2 regions of the Weizmannia sp. FSL K6-0777 genome follow, and region 1 is predicted to be linked to the other one. Evidence: a T-box and tRNA genes for the amino acid it is inferred to sense, from the RefSeq annotation. Region 1 holds a T-box; the other holds one or more tRNA genes.
The links. A T-box is a leader RNA that pairs with one kind of tRNA and senses whether it is charged. The one in region 1 lies ahead of thrS (threonine--tRNA ligase), so its partner is inferred to be a tRNA-Thr.
Positions count from the first base shown of each region.

Region 2: it has a tRNA-Thr gene. The T-box ahead of thrS (threonine--tRNA ligase) is inferred to sense a tRNA for this amino acid. The anticodon was not compared.

Region 1 is NZ_CP151971.1:2,213,348-2,217,618, forward strand. Features, by position in the region: gene thrS (threonine--tRNA ligase) at 1-1,737, opposite strand, end outside; T-box leader at 1,861-2,083, opposite strand; gene NST70_RS10620 (putative sporulation protein YtxC) at 2,199-3,035, opposite strand; gene dnaI (primosomal protein DnaI) at 3,161-4,105, opposite strand; gene NST70_RS10630 (replication initiation and membrane attachment family protein) at 4,102-4,271, opposite strand, start outside.
Region 2 is NZ_CP151971.1:185,668-189,938, forward strand. Features, by position in the region: rRNA gene NST70_RS00970 (23S ribosomal RNA) at 1-1,804, shown strand, start outside; rRNA gene rrf (5S ribosomal RNA) at 2,211-2,326, shown strand; tRNA gene NST70_RS00980 (tRNA-Asn) at 2,334-2,405, shown strand; tRNA gene NST70_RS00985 (tRNA-Thr) at 2,412-2,484, shown strand; tRNA gene NST70_RS00990 (tRNA-Glu) at 2,496-2,570, shown strand; tRNA gene NST70_RS00995 (tRNA-Val) at 2,582-2,654, shown strand; tRNA gene NST70_RS01000 (tRNA-Thr) at 2,662-2,737, shown strand; tRNA gene NST70_RS01005 (tRNA-Tyr) at 2,743-2,827, shown strand; tRNA gene NST70_RS01010 (tRNA-Gln) at 2,892-2,963, shown strand; tRNA gene NST70_RS01015 (tRNA-Lys) at 3,011-3,083, shown strand; tRNA gene NST70_RS01020 (tRNA-Gly) at 3,124-3,195, shown strand; gene rocF (arginase) at 3,516-4,271, shown strand, end outside.

The DNA.
Region 1 (4,271 bases):
GGCATCAAGTTCAGCGCGGACCCCTTCCGCCTTGAGCGCTTCTTGGACTTTCCGCGCATAGTCATAATGGGCATCCGGTGATACCGGGATCACTTGTACTTGAATCGGCGCAAGCCATGTCGGAAACGCCCCTTTGTATTCCTCGATTAAATAAGCGACAAACCGTTCCATTGTCGAGACAACGCCGCGATGGATGACAACCGGGCGGTGCGGCTTACCGTCTTCCCCGACATACGTCAGGTCAAACCGTTCCGGGAGCAGGAAGTCAAGCTGCACGGTTGACAATGTTTCGTCTTTGCCAAGCGCCGTGCGGACCTGGACGTCGAGCTTCGGGCCGTAAAATGCGGCTTCGCCTTCCGCTTCGTAATAGTCAAAACCAAAATCATCCATCGTTTCTTTCAGCATCGCCTGTGCCTTGTTCCACATTTCATCATCATCATAATACTTGTCCGTATTTTCCGGGTCACGGTACGACAGGCGGAACGAGTAGTCGGTAATGTTGAAATCTTTATATACCTCAAGAATCAGTTCGACCACGCGCTTGAATTCTTCTTTAATCTGGTCCGGACGCACGAAAATATGGGCATCATTCAATGTCATGCCGCGCACCCGTTGCAGGCCGGAGAGCGCACCTGACATTTCATAACGGTGCATGAGCCCGAGTTCGGCAATCCGGATCGGCAATTCGCGGTAGCTGTGGATCGTATTTTTATACACCATCATATGGTGCGGGCAGTTCATCGGACGCAACACGAGTTCTTCATTGTCCATTTTCATGACCGGGAACATATCTTCCTGGTAATGGTCCCAGTGGCCGCTCGTTTTATACAGGTCCACGCTGCCAAGCACCGGCGTATAGACGTGGTCATAGCCGAGTTTGACTTCCTTGTCGACAATATACCGTTCAATGGTGCGGCGGATCGTTGCGCCTTTTGGCAGCCAGAGCGGCAGGCCTTGTCCGACTTTTTGCGAGTTCGTGAAAAGTTCGAGTTCTTTCCCGATTTTCCTGTGGTCGCGTTCTTTTGCTTCTTCCAGGAATTTCAAATGGGCTTCGAGATCTTCTTTCTTGAAGAAAGCCGTCCCGTATATGCGCTGCATCATTTTGTTGTTGCTGTCGCCGCGCCAGTATGCACCGGCAATGTTTAATAACTTGAATTCCTTAATTTTTCCGGTTGATGGCACATGGACGCCGCGGCACAGGTCAACAAATTCGCCCTGTTCATAAACCGTGACCGTTTCGTCCGGAATCGCATCAATCAGTTCAAGCTTGTATTCATCATGTGCAAATATTTTTCTGGCTTCGTCACGGGATACGACTTTGCGGACAATTTCAAGATTTTCCGCAACAATTTTTTTCATTTCCTTTTCAATTTTCGGCAAGTCTTCCGGCGTGAGCGACACTTCAAGATCCATGTCGTAGTAAAATCCGTTTTCAATTGCAGGGCCGACGCCAAACTTGACATTGCCATACAGGCGGCGGACAGCCTGTGCCATCAAGTGTGCCGTGCTGTGGCGCAAGATTCCGAGCGCATCTTCATGCTCAGGGGTGACGATTTCAATTGCGCCGTCTTCTTCAATCGGTGTGCGCAAATCGAGCAGTTTGCCGTTCAGTTTGCCGGCGAGCGCCTTTTTCCTGAGGCCCGGGCTGATCGATTGGGCAATCTCTTCCGTTGTTGTTCCAAATGGAAATTCCTTTAAAGCACCATCTGGAAAAGTGATTTTTACGATCTCTGCCATATGTCCCACTCCTTTAAAAATTAAGCTGTCACGCGGGCGGCCTGCACGAGGCTGCTTTTTGCAGGCATCCGTACGAGCACGTCCGCACGAAAACACAGCCAAAAAATAAAAAACCCGCCCCCGGCAAGGGACGAGTTTTGTACACGCGGTTCCACCCTCATTTCCGCACGTCTTTACGCGCGGCTTGAGTATGATAACGGAAATATCCGTCAGCCGCTACTGATTTTGTTCACGACTGAAGTTCGGAGGCGGTAAGCATCCTGTCCGTGCCGGAAAGCTTGCAGCCTGAGGCTTTCCTCTCTGAAAGGCGGTAACAGAATCCTGTTGTCCTCGTCATCACATTGACTTTTTCATTTCCAATTGATTATGTAAGTAATTATAGAAGTTTGCAATGAAAAAATCAAGGGATGGCGATTGATTTTGTTGCCGTGCTGCATTTGCCCCCGGTTCAAGCCCCCTTTTTATTCACTGGCGGCGAATTGATCGTGCATAAAATGCATCCGGCTTTTCACGGCCACCCGTTCTTCAAAAATATTGCATATCGTACGAATCAAAGCCTGGTCCGGCGTATCCGTATAAATTTCAATCCGGCTGGGCGCAATCGATAAAAGCGGTGCAATTGTGACTGAGTCAATATAGACAGGGTGGTTGGACAGAAGCCTGCGGTCAATCAATCCGTTCAGTTCTTCCCTCGTCATTTCCCGGAATTGGCCGTTGTAAAATTTCACCTGTTCCCCGAGGCAAAGCTTTATTTTTTCCCTTTTTGGTTCTTTTTGCTTTAAGTAATCCCTAAGGCTTTGCACAAAAATCTGGTATTCCTGTTCCATTTTGTATTCGTCAATCGCAATGCCGATGTATCGGTCAAGACAGTCAAAATAGCCTTTTAAGCGGAACGTCAGCACGGAAGCGAGCGGCAATGTGCACGATTCGCCAACCAGCGGTGCGACCGCTCCTTCAATAGCGGCGCGTTCGTCGATCTCACCCGCCAGATCCGTCAGCTCCGGCCGCTCTCCTTTCAGCATGCCGTCTACGATTTCGAGTATCCGGTTTTGCTCTTCTTCCGCCTGAAAAAAATAGGCTTGTTTCAGTTGGTTACAAATCCACTCGTTTCTTTTTTTCTTCATGATGAAATTTGCAACGGCTGCCTGCAGTTCCTGTTTATTGCCGGCCGCTTCCACAACATAATGTATTTTCCCATGCAGCACTGCTTCCCGGATTTTCACAGTGCGCCGTTTTTCCTTTGCAAAATATGCTTTTATCCATAATGCATCATCCTTGTCCCTGATCAGGAATTCCAATCCAAGCCCCCCCTGTACGGTAAAACATTCTCGTTTGCTTTACCTTATGTATATGAAGCGGCATCAGCAAATAGAAGACGGGAAAGCGTTACGAAATGAAAAAAGCGGGCCCCCTCATGCAAGGGTCAGGCCCGCTGGTTCGGCCCCTCCATCCGGACAGGGGCGCTTAAATATTTGATGCGCTCGAGAATGCGCGCTGCTTTCAATTCTTCCTTTTCCCCGCGCTGGGTATAAGTGAAATGGTACTCTAAATCCTCATAGCTGAAATTGGATGTAAAAAAAGTGGGAAGGTCTTCCTGCATCCTGTATTGGAGAATCGGGCCGAGCACTTCATCCCGCGTCCAGCTCGAGTTCGTTTCCGCACCGATATCATCCAACATCAATACGGGCACTTGCTTCACCGTATCCAGCTTTTCCCCGGTGGAGTGGTCGCCGATCGAGTCCTTCATTTCGCGGAAAAACTCAGGCACATACACGATTAAAGAAGAGACCTGTTTCCGGTCCGCCAGCTCGTTCGCAATTGCACCAAGCAAATACGATTTGCCGACGCCGAAATTGCCGTATAAATATAGTCCCTTCATTTTTTTGCCCGGCTCGTATTCACGGACAAAGCGATGCGCAAAATCGTATGCATCAAGACGCCCCATTTGTTCAAGGAAAAAATCACCAAAGGACGCCTCCAATATTTTTTTCGGCATGTGCATGCTTTGGATCAGCCTGCGCGTTTTATTGCGCTCATCCTCCAATATTTTCTTCTGGCACCTTTTATAGTGGATCTCAATATTGCCATGTTCAATAACGAGTTCCGGCACATACCCTTTCATCATATTCACGCATTCGCCAAGGCTTTTGCACCGGCTGCAATTTTTTTCCTGTGAAATGAATTCGTACAGTTTCATCCAGCTTTTTTCAATCATCGATTTTGTGACTTCACCGTGGTGTGCATCCAAAAAAGCGCGGATGTCGGGATGCGTGATGATTTCCTGCTTCATTTCTTCATAACGCTTGCGGAAACTAGGATTGGATGAAAGCCTTTTGAGTGTCTCATTTATGTTTTCCACCGCCTTCACCCTTTCTTGTATTGTTCACGTATTTTTTCAAGCCTTTTTCTTTTTTCTTCCATTGACTCGCCATCGGCTTGGACCGCGGTCGCAGTGGTTTTTTGGTCTTCTTTTTTAAACCAGTCCGGCAGCTTTTCAACCCGGACCGGCTTTCTCCGTCCGGTGCCGTTCTTCT
Region 2 (4,271 bases), 1.6 Mb from region 1:
AAGAGTGCGTAATAGCTCACTGGTCGAGTGACGCTGCGCCGAAAATGTACCGGGGCTAAACGTATCACCGAAGCTGCGGATGGACACCATTTGGTGTCCGTGGTAGGAGAGCGTTCTAAGGGCGTTGAAGCCGGACCGGAAGGACCGGTGGAGCGCTTAGAAGTGAGAATGCCGGTATGAGTAGCGAAAGAAGGGTGAGAATCCCTTCCACCGAATGCCTAAGGTTTCCTGAGGAAGGCTCGTCCGCTCAGGGTTAGTCGGGGCCTAAGCCGAGGCCGAAAGGCGTAGGCGATGGACAACAGGTTGATATTCCTGTACCGCCTCTTCACCGTTTGAACGATGGGGGGACGCAGGAGGATAGGGCAAGCGCGACACTGGTTGATCGCGTCCAAGCAGTTAGGCCGGTGCGGAGGCAAATCCTTCGCGCCAAGGCGGAGCTGTGATGGCGAGGGAAATTTTAGTACCGAAGTTCCTGATTCCACACTGCCAAGAAAAGCCTCTAGTGAGGTGAAAGGCGCCCGTACCGCAAACCGACACAGGTAGGCGAGGAGAGAATCCTAAGGTGAGCGAGAGAACTCTCGTTAAGGAACTCGGCAAAATGACCCCGTAACTTCGGGAGAAGGGGTGCTTTTTGGGGTGTATGCCCCGGGAAGCCGCAGTGAATAGGCCCAGGCGACTGTTTAGCAAAAACACAGGTCTCTGCGAAGCCGCAAGGCGAAGTATAGGGGCTGACACCTGCCCGGTGCTGGAAGGTTAAGGAGAGGGGTTAGCCGTAAGGCGAAGCTCTGAACTGAAGCCCCAGTAAACGGCGGCCGTAACTATAACGGTCCTAAGGTAGCGAAATTCCTTGTCAGGTAAGTTCTGACCCGCACGAAAGGTGTAACGATCTGGGCACTGTCTCAACGAGAGACTCGGTGAAATTATAGTACCTGTGAAGATGCAGGTTACCCGCGACAGGACGGAAAGACCCCATGGAGCTTTACTGCAGCCTGATATTGAATTTTGGTACAGCTTGTACAGGATAGGTAGGAGCCTTGGAAACCGGAGCGCCAGCTTCGGCGGAGGCATCGGTGGGATACTACCCTGGCTGTATTGAAATTCTAACCCGCACCCCTTACCGGGGTGGGAGACAGTGTCAGGCAGGCAGTTTGACTGGGGCGGTCGCCTCCTAAAAGGTAACGGAGGCGCCCAAAGGTTCCCTCAGAATGGTTGGAAATCATTCGCAGAGTGTAAAGGCATAAGGGAGCTTGACTGCGAGACTTACAAGTCGAGCAGGGACGAAAGTCGGGCTTAGTGATCCGGTGGTTCCGCATGGAAGGGCCATCGCTCAACGGATAAAAGCTACCCTGGGGATAACAGGCTGATCTCCCCCAAGAGTCCACATCGACGGGGAGGTTTGGCACCTCGATGTCGGCTCATCGCATCCTGGGGCTGTAGTCGGTCCCAAGGGTTGGGCTGTTCGCCCATTAAAGCGGTACGCGAGCTGGGTTCAGAACGTCGTGAGACAGTTCGGTCCCTATCCGTCGCGGGCGCAGGAAATTTGAGAGGAGCTGTCCTTAGTACGAGAGGACCGGGATGGACGCACCGCTGGTGTACCAGTTGTCTTGCCAAAGGCATCGCTGGGTAGCTATGTGCGGAAGGGATAAGTGCTGAAAGCATCTAAGCATGAAGCCCCCCTCAAGATGAGATTTCCCACAGTTTGTACTGGTAAGATCCCTGAAAGATGATCAGGTTGATAGGTCCGGGGTGGAAGCGCGGCGACGCGTGGAGCTGACGAATACTAATCGATCGAGGACTTAACCAAATAGAAAAGCGGAGGTGCCTTGTTTAGCCCCGACAAGCGAATGTTCTGACCGGCATGGAGCCGTCTTTTGGCTCCGTGACGGGCAGGTTATTCGACCTCGAGGGGCTAGGCACCGGAGCTGGACAATAGAAAAGCGGAAGCGCCTCGCTCATCGGCGTACGGATTTCGGAGCTTTCGACTGAGATAAAGGAAACACGGCGAGCCCCTAAAGGCGAGCCGATGTTGACTTATCGTAGGGAGAAAGCGTAGAAATACGCTAGCCGATAGGCGCTGGAGCTAGACAATTCTCAAAGTTAGAAACGCATTCTCCGTTTACAGTTTTTTCTCCCATCCGGTTTTCAGGGAATCACATAATTCCTGTTGATAAGCAATGGAAACTTTGCTATAATGATTTTTGTCATTGAGGTCCGGTGGCGATGGCGGAAAGGTCACACCCGTTCCCATCCCGAACACGGAAGTTAAGCTTTCCAGCGCCGATGGTAGTTGGGGGTTTCCCCCTGCGAGAGTAGGACGCTGCCGGGCCCGATATTCCGCAGTAGCTCAGTGGTAGAGCAATCGGCTGTTAACCGATCGGTCGTAGGTTCGAATCCTACCTGCGGAGTTATATGCTTCCATAGCTCAGCAGGTAGAGCACTTCCATGGTAAGGAAGAGGTCATCGGTTCGAGCCCGATTGGAAGCTTATAGTTTTTTGGCCCGTTGGTCAAGCGGTTAAGACACCGCCCTTTCACGGCGGTAACACGGGTTCGAATCCCGTACGGGTCACCATTTACATATTTGGAGGATTAGCTCAGCTGGGAGAGCGTCTGCCTTACAAGCAGAGGGTCGGCGGTTCGAGCCCGTCATCCTCCATTTTTATGCCGGCCTAGCTCAATTGGTAGAGCAACTGACTTGTAATCAGTAGGTTGGGGGTTCAAGTCCTCTGGCCGGCACCATTTACGGAGGGGTAGCGAAGTGGCTAAACGCGGCGGACTGTAAATCCGCTCCCTCAGGGTTCGGCGGTTCGAATCCGTCCCCCTCCACCATCCATTTTTTTGGACATGCACTTTGGTGCATTTTTTTGGTGAGAGGGTTCATACTATAGATAATTGGGCCATAGCCAAGCGGTAAGGCAACGGACTTTGACTCCGTCATGCGTTGGTTCGAATCCAGCTGGCCCAGCCTTTTGCTATTGAATTGGCGTAGCCATTTGATATATAGATTTTTACGAGCCATTAGCTCAGTTGGTAGAGCATCTGACTTTTAATCAGAGGGTCGCAGGTTCGAATCCTGCATGGCTCACTCTTTTCTTTTTTTAAAGTGTGTGGTATTCTATAAATATGCGGAAGTAGTTTAGTGGTAGAACAACACCTTCCCAAGGTGTGGGTCGCGGGTTCGAGTCCCGTCTTCCGCTTCAAAGAGAAACGCTCAAAACCCTTTTTTATAAGAGGATTTTGAGCGTTTTTTATTTATCTGTAAATTGTTTTAACATCATGTACACTTCATTGTCTGTTAATGGGTGGTTGATGTTTAATCTAGTGGTGCAATTACCTTAGAAGCCCCCACCTGCAAAGCTAAAAAATCAGTGAACAAGAATGTTTGACTGCCGTCTGAAGGAGGATATTTTAACCAATTCCCATTTCTTCTGTATAATTATACAGAATTTTGTACAGTTGAGCCAATTGGAAAACAATTTTACAATGATAGATAGAGAGAAGGGAAGGGGGCAGTCAGATGGAGAAACATATTACAATAATGGGTGTTCCAATGGATCTTGGGCAGCGATATAAAGGGGTGGATCTGGGCCCGCAGGCGATCCGGTATGCAGGTGTGAAAGAAGGGCTCGAGAAACTCGGCTGCGCGGTTACCGATTTGGGCAATATTGAAATCGGCAGGGCGGAGCAGCTCCCTGATGATGAAGCCAATGCGAGAAATTTGAAATCGATTTCAAAAGCAAGCCAGTCCATTGCAGAGCATACAGATGAAATTGTAAAAAGCAACCGGTTTCCGCTTATTTTTGGTGGCGACCACAGTATTGCCATTGGCACAATTGCCGGCATCAGCAAGCATTACAGAAATCTCGGCGTCATTTGGTTTGACGCGCATGCGGATATGAACATTCCTGAGACAAGCCCTTCCGGAAATGTCCACGGCATGCCGCTTGCCGCCAGCCTCGGGCACGGGCATGCTTCTTTAACGGGCGTTTACGGCTATATTCCAAAACTGAAAGCGGAGCATGTTGTCCTGATCGGGCAGCGGGATTTGGACGAAGGGGAAAAGGATTTCATCCGTAATCTGGGCATAAAAATCTACACGATGGCTGAAATTGACCGGTTCGGGATGGAGAGTGTCATGACAGAAAGTATTAACTATTTAAAAGAAAGAACGGATGGCATTCATTTGTCGTTCGATTTAGATGCGCTCGATCCGCAAGAAGCCCCGGGTGTGGGAACGCCTGTATACGGCGGGATTCATTTCCGCGAAAGCAGG